Regions from separate parts of the Enterobacter cloacae complex sp. HYC033_NIDB genome, predicted to be linked through region 2. Evidence: predicted binding sites of a transcription regulator. Region 2 holds the regulator's gene; each other region holds the start of a gene.
The links. The regulator Fur, encoded in region 2, represses iron uptake genes when iron is present. The targets are predictions, from matches to a motif close to ATAATAATGAGAACNACTATCAA.
Positions count from the first base shown of each region.

Region 1: fhuE (ferric-rhodotorulic acid/ferric-coprogen receptor FhuE) is a predicted target of Fur. The motif match lies at 1,710-1,732, and genes of this name have one in related genera.
Region 3: O1721_RS16405 (TonB-dependent siderophore receptor) is a predicted target of Fur. The motif match lies at 2,615-2,637, and genes of this name have one in related genera.

Region 1 is NZ_CP115123.1:3,004,611-3,008,882, forward strand. Features, by position in the region: gene dcp (peptidyl-dipeptidase Dcp) at 1-307, shown strand, start outside; gene O1721_RS14535 (YncE family protein) at 569-1,627, opposite strand; gene fhuE (ferric-rhodotorulic acid/ferric-coprogen receptor FhuE) at 1,792-3,960, shown strand.
Region 2 is NZ_CP115123.1:2,183,661-2,187,932, reverse strand. Features, by position in the region: gene ybfF (esterase) at 1-178, shown strand, start outside; gene ybfE (LexA regulated protein) at 307-594, shown strand; gene fldA (flavodoxin FldA) at 750-1,280, shown strand; gene fur (ferric iron uptake transcriptional regulator) at 1,572-2,018, shown strand; gene chiQ (ChiQ/YbfN family lipoprotein) at 2,161-2,487, opposite strand; gene chiP (chitoporin ChiP) at 2,535-3,932, opposite strand.
Region 3 is NZ_CP115123.1:3,413,847-3,418,118, forward strand. Features, by position in the region: gene ompW (outer membrane protein OmpW) at 1-489, opposite strand, end outside; gene O1721_RS16390 (YkgJ family cysteine cluster protein) at 772-1,176, shown strand; gene O1721_RS16395 (YciC family protein) at 1,202-1,945, shown strand; gene O1721_RS16400 (septation protein A) at 1,959-2,498, shown strand; gene O1721_RS16405 (TonB-dependent siderophore receptor) at 2,679-4,272, shown strand, end outside.

The DNA of each region.
Region 1 (4,272 bases), 820 kb from region 2:
GTTGAAAAAGGAGGGGTTGGATCTTCCAGCCGTACCGCCGCGCTATCGCAGCAGCTATTTCGCCCACATCTTCGGCGGCGGCTACGCGGCAGGGTATTACGCCTATCTCTGGACGCAGATGCTGGCGGACGATGGATATCAGTGGTTTGTCGAGCAGGGCGGTTTGACGCGCGTGAACGGACAGAAATTCCGCGAGGCGATTTTGTCCCGCGGCAACAGCACTGATTTAGCTGAACTTTACCGGAACTGGCGCGGGCACGATCCGAAGATCGAACCGATGCTGGAGAATCGCGGATTGAGTGCGTAAGGCTTTTTTAGTGTGGGAACAGAACCGGGCGCGAGGCCCGGTTTTTTCTTTCCCAAAATGAATCCTTAATTCTGCGAAATTTGCAGGAGGATAGGGGCCAGCTTCACGTAGCTACACCTTTACTTTTACCCAGTAAGGATCCCCGCGACTTTAGAACATCTGGCGCTTTAACCCGACTTTATCCGTTGGCCGGACTAAAGATACTGCTTCAGCGTCCACGTTTATAAGTCAGCCATCCCTCACAGGATGGCTGTATATTGTTTAATTTAATGAAATACGAACCACACTATCCGGGCCTTTCGTCGTGTTGTCGTCATTGAAGTCCTGCTTCACGGTTACGTATAACGTTTTACCGTCCGGTGTTACCAGAAGACTGTTGGGATGGCTGGTGAACGTCCAGCTGTTTTTCACAGCATAGCTCCCGGCGTCAAGCTGCAACACCTTCCTGGATTCGCGCTGAGTGATGAAAATTTCGTTGCGCTCAGCGTTAAACTTTATTCCCAGCGCATCGCCTTTAAGACGCTTGATAACTTTCCCGCTGCGCTCATCAAATACCAGTGTGGTTTTGGCTTTTGAATCATCAGTCACGAACAGGCGCCCGGTGGCCGGATCTTCTGCCATATTCAGGAACAAATACGCTTTTTTATCTCCCGGCGTCCAGCGCTGTTCGATTTTATACGTCTCCGGGTTAATCACCAGAATTTCACCGCCGCCATTGGCGGCATAAAGGCGGTCTGTCAGCGGCGAATAAATAATCCCCGTCACCCATTTCCCGGCATTTTCGATTCGGGCTTTTAGCGTCATGGTGTTGGCATCAACCACGGAGATAAACCCAGGGTCGGCAACGCCGCCGATAAACAGTTGTCCCTTGTGGAAGAGGATTTCACGCGCACCAACCGGGTCGCCATCCTTGTCTTTGCCTTCAAACATCAGGCGCTGTAGCACCTTGCCGCTTTGCACGTCCACTTTCGATACCCCGCCATCAAGGGTGTTGGTGGTGTAGTAGACCTTGCCATTATCGTCCGCTGCCATGCCGAAGTTTTTCAGGTCGGTGTGGGTTTCACCTTGCGTGGCAAGCGTTGTGGGATCCAGTTTATAGAGCACCCCGCCGTTGACGTTTTTGAAACTCTGCGCGCTCGCAACGTACAACGCGTTTGCCGTTGGGGAGTAAACCATCTCATACAGACCGTCAGCGAGTTCGCGCTGCTTGAGCTCAGCCGAATCCGGGAGGGCTGCTGACGCCGTTGCGCTCAGGGTTAACGCCGCGGTAAGAATGCTTAAGCCCCATGTCTTTCCTTTTAGCCAATGGAATGTGTTCATTTTTTGTTCCTGTCATGCGCGAGCCGCGCTGATTTTGATAAATATACATTTATTTACATTTAACTTACAAAATTACCTGTGCATAATAAAGCAAATAATTATCATTTCCATTCTTATTTGGATGAATGATTTGCACATAACGACAACAACAGACAGGTAACATGATGATTTTTAATGGCAGGGCTAATCGCGCGAAAGCGCCCGCAGGATTAATTCCTGCTTCCTTCTCACTTTCACTGCTTGCGCTGGCAATGTCCGCCGTCATGCACCCGGCACAGGCGGATGAAAATACGCAAGAACAAGAGATGGTTGTCTACGGTGACGGGAACGGGAGCGCCGACTCGCAGCAGGATTATGCGGTAAAAACCACGCGTTCAGGCACCAAAATGCTGCTGACCCCGCGCGATATCCCCCAGTCAGTCAGCGTCGTGACGCGCCAGCGTATGCAGGATCAAGACCTGCAAACCATTGACCAGGTACTTACCAATGCCACCGGCGTTTCGTCGCAGCAGGTTGATAGCGAGCGTTCCAGCTACTTTTCCCGCGGCTTTGAAATCACCAATTTCGCCTACGATGAGATCCCCACATCAATGGGCGACGCGTGGAACTTTGGCGATGCGCAGGAAGATACTGCCATTTATGATCGTATAGAGATTGTGCGTGGCGCAAACGGCCTGATGACCGGCGCTGGCGATCCGGGAGCAACGGTGAACATGGTGCGTAAACGTGCCGACAGTAAAACCTTCAGGGGCAACGTCAGCGCAAGTTACGGAAGCTGGAACAAACAGCGTTATGTGGGCGACATCTCCGCGCCCCTCAATTCCGACGGCAGCCTGCGTGGGCGCGTCGTGGCAGGTTATCAGGATCAGGACAGCTGGCTTGACAGATATGGCAAGCGCAAGAAATTTCTCTATGGCGTCATTGAAGGCGATGTAACGGAACACACGACGGCCTCGCTGGGCTGGGACTATCAGCAAACAAACACAGCCAACCCGACCTGGGGCGGATTACCCAGCCTGTACAGTAACGGCAGCCGTACCCATTACGATCGCAACGTCAATACCTCGGCAGACTGGACGGGATACTCCGTTGAGTCGCGTAAAGTTTTTGCTAACCTCACCCACAACTGGGATAACGGCTGGTCGGTGCGTTTCAATGGAACCCACGGCGAGCAAACGTTCAATGATACCCTGCTTTATGTGATGGGCAATCCGGACGCCACCACCGGAGAAGGCGCATCAGGCTGGGGTAGTAAGGATCGCGGCAAGCGCACTCTGGACGCCTTTGATGCCTACGCCAGCGGGCCTTTTGAACTTCTCGGGCGTCAACATCAGCTGATGGCCGGAGCCAACTATAGCCGACAGCACAATGCTACCTTCAGCAAAGACGGGCCAATGGACAGTGCTCAGATTGGCATCTTCAACAACAGCTGGGACGGCAGCGTGGCCGAGCCGGAGTGGGGCGACTGGTATCAAAATGCGGATGATATCGTGCGGCAAAAATCGGCGTATACGGCGGCACGCCTGTCGCTGGCGGATCCGTTGTCGCTAATCGTTGGCGCACGTTATACCCAGTACAGCTCAGATGGCAGCAGCGGCGATATGCGTAAATACAACACAACCCCTTACGGCGGGCTGGTGTATGACATCAACGACAGCCTTTCCGCTTACGCCAGCTATACCTCAATTTTTGCCCCGCAAACCAAACGCACGAAAGAGGGTGCATGGCTCTCTCCCGTCACCGGTAAAAATTATGAAACCGGCCTGAAGGCAGACTGGATGGACGGTCGACTGACCACCAACGTTGCCGTATTCCGCATAGAACAGGAGAACGCGGGGGAGGAAATCAGCGGGGTATTCGTTAATGGATCCAGCGAACAAGCTTATCGCGCAACCAAAGGCGCAGTGAGCAAAGGGGCGGAATTTGAGGTGAACGGTGCCGTTACCGACAATCTACAGCTTACCTTCAGCGCGACCCGCTATGTTGCCCGTGATTCAGATGGCCGCTTCAACAGCTTTGCGCCGCAGACGCAGCTTAAGGTGTTCAGCCGTTACCGCGTCCCGGCGCTTCCGGATCTGACCGTAGGCGGCGGCGTGAACTGGCAGAATCAGGTGTACAAAGATGTCACCGGTCCGGACGGCGAGACGCAGCGCCTCTATCAGGGCAGCTATCCGCTCGTCGACTTGTTCGCGCAGTATCAGCTGACGAAACAGCTGGCGGTGCAGGCAAACGTTCGTAACCTGTTCGACCGCGAATACTACTCATACCTTGATGACTCTGCCGTCTATGGCGAACCGCGTAGCGTCTCGGTAAGCATGAGTTACACATTCTGATCTAATCAGCTTATCGCTATCCTGGCCATCACCTGTTCCGAAATGCGCTTCGGCCCCACCAGCGGCAACGACACGGCGATGGCCGCCATGCCATTGCCATCCTGGTAACGAATAATGTGCCGGTTTGAACGGGGGACGAGCCTGGTGCCGGAAACATTGGATCAGTTAAAGAAGACGTATGTTGGATATGCAGTAAAACAGCCAGACGCAAAAGCGTAAATATTCAATGAACAGTACGCCCTCAGACTCGAGGGGCATCCTGAGCAATACTAAAAGGGGACCTGTTTCATCCTGAAGCGATGCGTCTCTTTA
Region 2 (4,272 bases):
TTTTATTCGCGGCGGCAACTCCCCTTACGTCACTGACGCGTACCGTGACACGCTGCTGGCGCAATTCCCGCAAGCTCGCGCTCACGTCATTGCCGGTGCCGGGCACTGGGTACACGCGGAAAAACCGGATGCCGTCCTGCGCGCCATTCGCCGCTATCTTACTGATACAGCGAATTGATTAAAAAGCCAGCGACCGGAAGACGACGGGCTTCCAGTCGTTGGCGTGTGGATTTGGGTGATGTATGATGGCGCGCTTATCGCCCGGGCATTAGCAGGGCGGCGTGTTTCCCCCGAAGTCTCAGAATCATGGCCAAAGAACAAACGGACCGTACGACACTAGATCTGTTCGCGAATGAGCGTCGACCGGGACGACCGAAAACGAATCCGCTTTCGCGCGATGAACAGCTGCGTATCAATAAACGCAACCAGCTTAAACGCGATAAAAATCGTGGGCTTAAGCGTGTCGAACTGAAGCTGAATGCCGATGCCGTCGATGCGCTTAACGAATTAGCTGACGCGCGCAACATCAGCCGCAGCGAACTGATCGAAGAGATGCTGATCGCCCAGCTTGAGACGTTACGCGGCAAGGCGTGAGTCAGAAAATCCCCAATATTACCTTTTTCATGTAGCACAGAGTGCAGTCCTGCGTGATAGCTGTTTCCGCAGGGTTGCCTGTTCTGCTATTATTGCCCTTATCCGTGGACAATTTGCGCCACCATACCATTAAGTTTCAAGAGGTTATTTTACTCATGGCAATCATCGGCATTTTCTTTGGCAGTGATACCGGCAATACTGAAAATATCGCAAAAAACATTCAAAAACAGCTCGGTAAAGACGTTGCTGATGTGCATGACATCGCCAAGAGCAGCAAAGAAGATCTCGAGGGCTATGACATCCTGCTGCTGGGCATCCCGACCTGGTACTACGGTGAAGCACAGTGTGACTGGGACGATTTCTTCCCGACGCTGGAAGAAGTAGACTTCAACGGCAAGCTGGTTGCCCTGTTTGGCTGTGGCGATCAGGAAGACTATGCTGAATATTTCTGTGATGCGCTGGGCACTATTCGCGACATCATTGAGCCACGCGGTGCGGCGATCGTCGGTCACTGGCCAACGGCGGGTTACCATTTCGAAGCGTCCAAAGGTCTGGCAGATGACGATCACTTCGTTGGCCTGGCCATTGATGAAGACCGTCAGCCAGAGCTGACCGCTGAGCGTGTAGAAAAATGGGTTAAGCAGGTTCGTGAAGAGCTGAACCTGGACGATATCCTTAACGCCTGATATCCCTGCGGCGCAACTCCGGTTGCGCCCGTTTTCCAGGTAAAACCGATTAAATTAATTGCTACAAACTTTTAACTTTTTCGCCCAGACCTGTACAATATCCCCCTGGTAAAAAGTGGGTGCCATCGAACAAGTTTGTTGGTGATACCACGTTTTTATAAGCATACTTTGCTTGAGACTTGCAGTTTTCATTTAGCCATGGCAGTTCTATAATGAGACGCATTATCCCAAGTGCATTTTCTGTCACTTCTTCTTTTGAAGTGAATCGTTTAGCAACAGGACAGATTCCGCATGACTGACAACAATACCGCATTAAAGAAAGCTGGCCTGAAAGTAACGCTTCCTCGGTTAAAAATCCTTGAAGTGCTTCAGGGGCCAGACAATCACCATGTCAGTGCGGAAGACCTTTATAAGCGTCTTATCGATATGGGTGAAGAGATTGGGCTGGCAACCGTCTATCGTGTGCTGAACCAGTTTGATGACGCGGGCATTGTTACTCGTCATAATTTCGAAGGCGGTAAATCCGTGTTCGAGCTGACTCAGCAGCATCACCACGATCACCTGATCTGCCTCGACTGTGGCAAGGTCATTGAATTTAGCGATGATTCCATTGAATCACGCCAGCGTGAAATCGCCGCCCGTCATGGCATCCGCCTGACCAACCACAGCCTGTACCTGTACGGTCACTGCGCTGAAGGCGATTGCCGCGAAGACGACCACGCGCACGACGCGAAATAATATCGTGTTCATACTCTGAGCCAGCCGTAAGGTTGGCTTTTTTTTGCCTGAAAAAAGTCCGGTGGCGCTGCGCTTACCGGGCCTACGGGCTGTGACACCGTTGTAGGCCCGGTAAGCGCAGCGCCACCGGGCATAAAGCAACTTATTTATTGTTATTGCGAATCTCGTCCCAGATCTTATCGCAACGCTTCGCCACTTCCTGATCGTTACCGCTTTTCCGCGCCTGGATACAGGCCTGGTAATCCATCACGCGAACATTTTCCTGCGTCGCAAACTGCTCATGCGCTTTCTCTTTTTTCAGCACATTCAGCACGCTCTGGCAGGCTTCAATCTTCTCTGGCGATCCTTGTGCTGTATTGATGCAGGCGCTATACGCCTCCTTCAGACGGAAGTCTTCTTTCTGCGCCTGATCCTGCGCACACGCCACCAGCCCCGATGCCAGCAGCGCAACGATTACCATTTTTTTCATCATATGCAGTCTCCATGCAGGCGGGATTTCGCCCGCCTGCGTGTTCATCAGAAGATTGTGAATGGCGCAATGACCATGAATTTCACGTCACGTTCATCCTGGAAGATGTTGCCGTAACCGCCCGCGTAGCTCGGGATATCGGAGTGGTTGTCATACTGGGTGAAGTGCAGTTTGAACATCGTGCCTTTCGCACGGCCCTCCTGAAGGGTGTAAATCGCATCCAGGCTGTATGAAGACTCTTTCAGACGGTAGTTCGGATCGTAGTAGGCGTCTGGCGTAGCCATATCTGCTGGCTTCGCGTCCCAGGCGTACGCGTAGGACGCACCCACCGCCCAGCCAGGCAGGTTCCAGTTCTTCAGGTCATACATTGCGCCGAAGAAGACCGCCTTTTCGCCGTCGGCGTTGAAGTCAGAGCGGTTATCCCACCAGATATCCAGACGACCATTGGAAGAGGCGTAGGTTGGCGTCATACGTTGCAGGAAGTAGCCCTGCTGCCCTTCTGCCTTGACCCATGTTCCCTCCAGACGTAAATCAACCTGACCTACCTTGTAGCCGAAGGTCAACGCCTGTAACCACGCGGTGCCGTCATAGATATCATTTACGCTGCCATCACTGACTTTGTCGCGCGTACCGTAGAACTGATAGCTGGTGCTCAGCGGGCTACCCGCGATATCAAATTTGTAGCTGGCTTTAGCAAAGTACTGATCGATATAGCCTTCAGCCTGACCAAAAGCAGCTTCCAGCACCAGATCGTTTTTGAAGTCGTACTTCGCCCCCAGCGAGTGGAGATAATCAACTTTGGTTTTTTTATCATTCTGATAGAACTTGTCCATCTCAATGTGCCACGGCGCTTTGTACTCGTTGGTCCACATATAGGAGAAGCTCAACGCCCCCGCATCGCCGTAGTCAAAATTAGCACCGGCTTCCGCACCCTGATAGGTACCTGGCATAAAGCTCCAGTGCGGTGCTAACAGCGTCTGACCGGTTGGCTGGATATAACCTCCACGCGCCCAGACCGGACCATATTTGAATTTTGCAGCCGCTTTATACAGGCTGATTCCGCTTTTATCGCCGGACCAGTCTTCGTCGTAGGCTTTATTGCTGGAGGAGAACGCAATTTCGTTCGGATGGCCGCTGTCGCCATTTTCGGCCATTTCAATTGCGGTGAACGCGGCAATATCGATCCCGAACATATCGGCGGCATATCCCGACTGGAAATCCAGGTTGGCGTTCCAGGTCGAGTGAGAAAGGTTGGTTTTGTATCTATCTTCAGTGACGTCTTTACGGTCACGCTCACGCTGCCAGTAATAAATACCGCCCGTGAGGGTGGAATCTTCAATGAAACCTGCTGCTTTTGCCTCTGGCGCAACCACCAGGCCCGACATTGCTGTCACACCGGCGATAGCCAGCGCCAGCGCACAACGTTTGCCACTGAACGTACGCATATGTTTATCCTCTTTGACGTATAAATTGCTGTTACCAAAGGCAAACAGCGAAAAAATAAAAAAGTAGCGTTGAGAAAAACCTCGTTGACTACAATGGTTAGACTATTTTTCGCGACGCGAATTATCAATCTCTTTCTGTAACGGGAATGTAAGAATATGAGCAACCGCACATATTTCATCGTTTTCTGTTACATTTCATTCATAACTCCAAAAATGCGGGCGTTTGACAGAAAACCTTTTATTTCCATAAACATGCAATCGGTTTCATCGTTTAAACATTTGAGATGTTTATTTTTTAATTGAAATCATTTATGAAAATAATAAATTTTGAATTGTTATT
Region 3 (4,272 bases), 1.2 Mb from region 2:
AATCAGATAATCCAGACCAACCTGCCCCGCCATACCCCACGAGTCTTTCAGGCTGAGATCGGAGAGCCCGGCCTTTTTACCGGTATCGTTAAATTTCTCATCAAAGAAGGTGGTGTAGTTAACCCCTGCACCAATATAAGGGCGCACCTTGCTGCTGGAATCGCCGAAGTACCACTGCGCCATCAGCGTTGGTGGCAAATGGTGAACCGTGGCAATGTCCCCGGTCGGTCCTAAACCGACGCGGTGACGGAATGGCGTGGCGGCTAAAAGCTCGACGCCAACGTTATCCGTTGCCATATACGTAAACGTCAGGCCTAACTGGGTGTTATTGCTGACGTTAAACCCGCCCATACCCAGTACATTATCGGACCCTTCCGTTGGACGTACCGTTGCCGAACCGGCACGAATAAAGAATTCGCCTGCTTCATGCGCGTACGCGCCGCCAGAGAGACTGCTTAAGATAAGGGCTGCCACCGCTAATTTTTTCATATCCGCTCCATCGTTGTGGTTTTAATTGCGGAGGAGAATATACTCACAAATGAGTAATAAGTGATCTAACACAGATCACATTAAAACCAGTAAGTTAACATTCATTGATCTAGGTTAATTTTTGGTGACGCCTCATAAAGCAATAAGTTGTTACCGCGTCAATTTTTGGCATCTCATGGTTACAAAATTTTCTGTTTTCCCTCTCTTGCGCTTCCTGTAGCGGCTGGATAATTTATCGCTCTCACAATGTGATTTGATGCGTTCTACTTTTGCAGGTGTGCCATGAGTGATCATAACCCGTGCATGACGTGCGGAGCCTGTTGTGCGTATTTCCGAGTCTCTTTCTACTGGGCTGAAGCCAGCGATGGCGGCGGCACCGTTCCGGTTGATCTCACTGAACCCTTAACCCCTTTTCTGCGCTGTATGCGCGGCACCAACCAAAAACAGAGCCGCTGTGTGGCACTGCAAGGTGAGCCTGGGGTATCCACCCGCTGTTCCATTTACGCGGATCGCCCCAGCCCGTGTCGCACTTTCGCGATGTCGGGAGAGGATGGGCAGGTCAATGAGGCATGCAATCGCGCCCGCGCCCGCTATGGATTACCGCCGCTTTACAAAGATATGCTTTTCCATACAAGCCTTGATGCTGCCACCAGCGTGTTATCCGGTGTACAATTGCCGGCTAATTAACACCTGCAATACTCAAGGAGAGTGCATGTCTATCACGGCGAAGTCTGTCTACCGTGACACGGGAAATTTTTTCCGCAATCAGTTCATTACCTTTTTACTGATCGCGTTGTTGTGCGCCTTTATTACGGTGGTGCTGGGTCATGCGTTCTCACCCAGTGATGAACAGATTGCCACGCTGAGCCAGGGGGAAAATCTTGCAGGCAGCGCAGGGTTGTTTGACCTTGTGCAGAATATGACGCCAGAGCAACAGCAAATCTTGCTGCGCGCATCTGCGGCATCTACCTTCTCGGGCCTGATTGGCAACGCCATTCTGGCGGGTGGCGTGTTGCTGATGATCCAACTGGTGTCTGCCGGCCAACGCGTCAGCGCGTTACGTGCAATCGGGGCCAGCGCTCCGGTGCTGCCAAAACTGTTTATCCTCATCTTCCTTACCACGCTGCTGGTCCAGATGGGGATAATGTTGGTTGTCGTTCCGGGCGTGCTGCTGGCTATCGTGCTTTCATTCGCGCCAGTAATGGTTGTGCAGGACAAAATGGGCATTTTCACCGCCATGCGCAGCAGCATCAGGCTCGCATGGGCCAATATGCGACTGGTCGCCCCGGCCGTTATCAGCTGGCTGCTGGCCAAAACTCTGCTGTTGCTGTTTGCGCCGAATTTTGCGGTGTTAACGCCAAACGTCGGAGCGGTTGTCGCCAATACGCTGAGCAATCTGATTTCAGCCGTGCTGCTGGTCTATTTGTTCCGCCTGTACATGTTAATTCGTCAGTAACTGGGATCGCAGAATGAAGCAGTTTCTTGATTTTTTACCGCTGATCGTATTTTTCGCTTTTTATAAGCTGTACGACATTTATGCCGGTACGCTGGCGCTGATTGTGGCAACGGCTGTGGTGCTGATTTACAGCTGGGTTCGCTATCGCAAAGTTGAAAAGATGGCGCTCATCACCTTCCTGATGGTGGCGGTGTTTGGAGGTCTGACGTTGTTCTTCCACAATGATGAATTTATCAAATGGAAGGTCACGGTGATTTACGGCCTGTTTGCGGGCGCACTCCTCATCAGCCAGTGGGTGATGAAGAAGCCGCTGATCCAGCGCATGCTGGGGAAAGAACTGACCCTGCCGCAGGCTGTGTGGGGGCGTCTGAATATCGCCTGGGCGCTATTTTTTATTCTGTGTGGTCTGGCGAATATCTATATCGCATTCTGGTTGCCGCAGAATATCTGGGTCAACTTCAAGGTGTTTGGTCTGACGGCGCTGACTCTTATCTTCACCCTGCTCAGCGGCGTTTATATTTATCGCCACATGCCGCAGGATGACAAGCACTGATCCTTCTGGCCAGATCGCCGCGCGGTCTGGCCTCTTTTCCCGCCTTCTCTTTTCTCTACATCCTCCCTGCGAAAATGTCTGAATCATGAAGATTTTATGGAGATTGCTGTCACTTTATTGTAATGAGAATGACTATCATTAATATTCGTCATCGCATTTTTAACAAATGGAAATGAGTTGATGAATAACATAATAAGATTTGCCCCGGCTACATTTACGCTCGCCATTCTTTCAACGCTTTATCAGAGCGCACACGCAGCGGAAGATCCTCTCGCCGATGGTGAAACAATGGTTGTTCAGGCCACCGCTGAAGAGGCGCTGAAGCAACAGCCGGGGGTTTCCATCATCACGGCAAAGGACATAGAAAAGGATCCACCGGTTAACGATCTTTCAGAAATTATTCGCAAAATGCCCGGGGTTAACCTCACCGGAAACAGCGCGACAGGCAGCCGCGGTAACAACCGCCAGATCGACATCCGCGGTATGGGGCCGGAGAACACGCTGATTCTGATTGACGGTGTGCCGGTGACGTCACGTAACTCGGTGCGCTACAGCTGGCGCGGGGAGCGCGACACCCGCGGGGATACCAACTGGGTTCCGCCAGAGATGGTTGAGCGCATTGAAGTGCTCCGGGGACCTGCTGCCGCCCGCTATGGTTCGGGGGCGGCCGGCGGCGTCGTCAACATCATTACCAAACGCCCGACCAACGACTGGCACGGCTCGCTCTCCCTGTACACTAACCAGCCTGAAAATGATAAAGAGGGAGCGACGAAACGCGCTAATTTTGATCTGAGCGGCCCCCTTGCGGGCGATGCGTTAACGATGCGCCTGTACGGGAATATCAACAAAACTGACGCAGATGCTCAGGACATCAACACCGCGCAAAACGGTTCTTACGCCGCCGGACGTGAAGGCGTGCGCAACAAGGACATTAATGCCCTGTTCTCCTGGAAACTCACGCCACAGCAGATTATCGATTTCGACTACAGCTACAGCCGCCAGGGCAATATCTACGCGGGTGATACTCAATACAGCAACAGCAACGTCAGCCCTGAAGGTCTGGTGTCGTCCCTGTATGGACACGAAACGAACCGAATGTACCGCCAGTCTTATGGCATTACGCACAACGGCATCTGGGACTGGGGTCAGTCAAAGTTCGGTGTTTATTATGAAAAGACCAACAACACCCGCCTGGAAGAAGGCTCTACGGGCAAAGTTGAGGGGATGATCAATAGCGATAAATACGATACCAGCCGGCTGGAGTCATACCGTTCAACGGGTGAACTGAACATGCCTTTCTTCTGGCTGGTCGAACAGACGCTAACCGTCGGTGCAGAATGGAACCGTGATGAACTGAACGATCCGGCCTCAATGCAGGCGACAAATGTGTCGGGAGAAGTGATTAACGGCGTTCCCGGTACGGCTTCTGAGCGCAACAGCAAAAACAGCGCTGACCTCACTGGCATCTATCTTGAGGACAATATTGAAGCGCGCCAGGGCACCAACCTGATCCCAGGGCTCCGCTTTGATTATCACAATCAGTTTGGCAGCAACTGGAGTCCTAGCCTGAACCTCTCTCAGGATTTGGGTGACATGTTCAAGGTTAAAGCGGGTATCGCTCGGGTATTTAAAGCGCCAAACCTGTATCAATCCAGCGAAGGCTATCTGCTTTCCACCCGCGGCAATGGCTGCCCGAATAACGTTTCCGAAGGAAGCTGTTACCTGTTAGGTAACCCGGATCTGGATCCTGAAATCAGCGTGAACAAAGAGATTG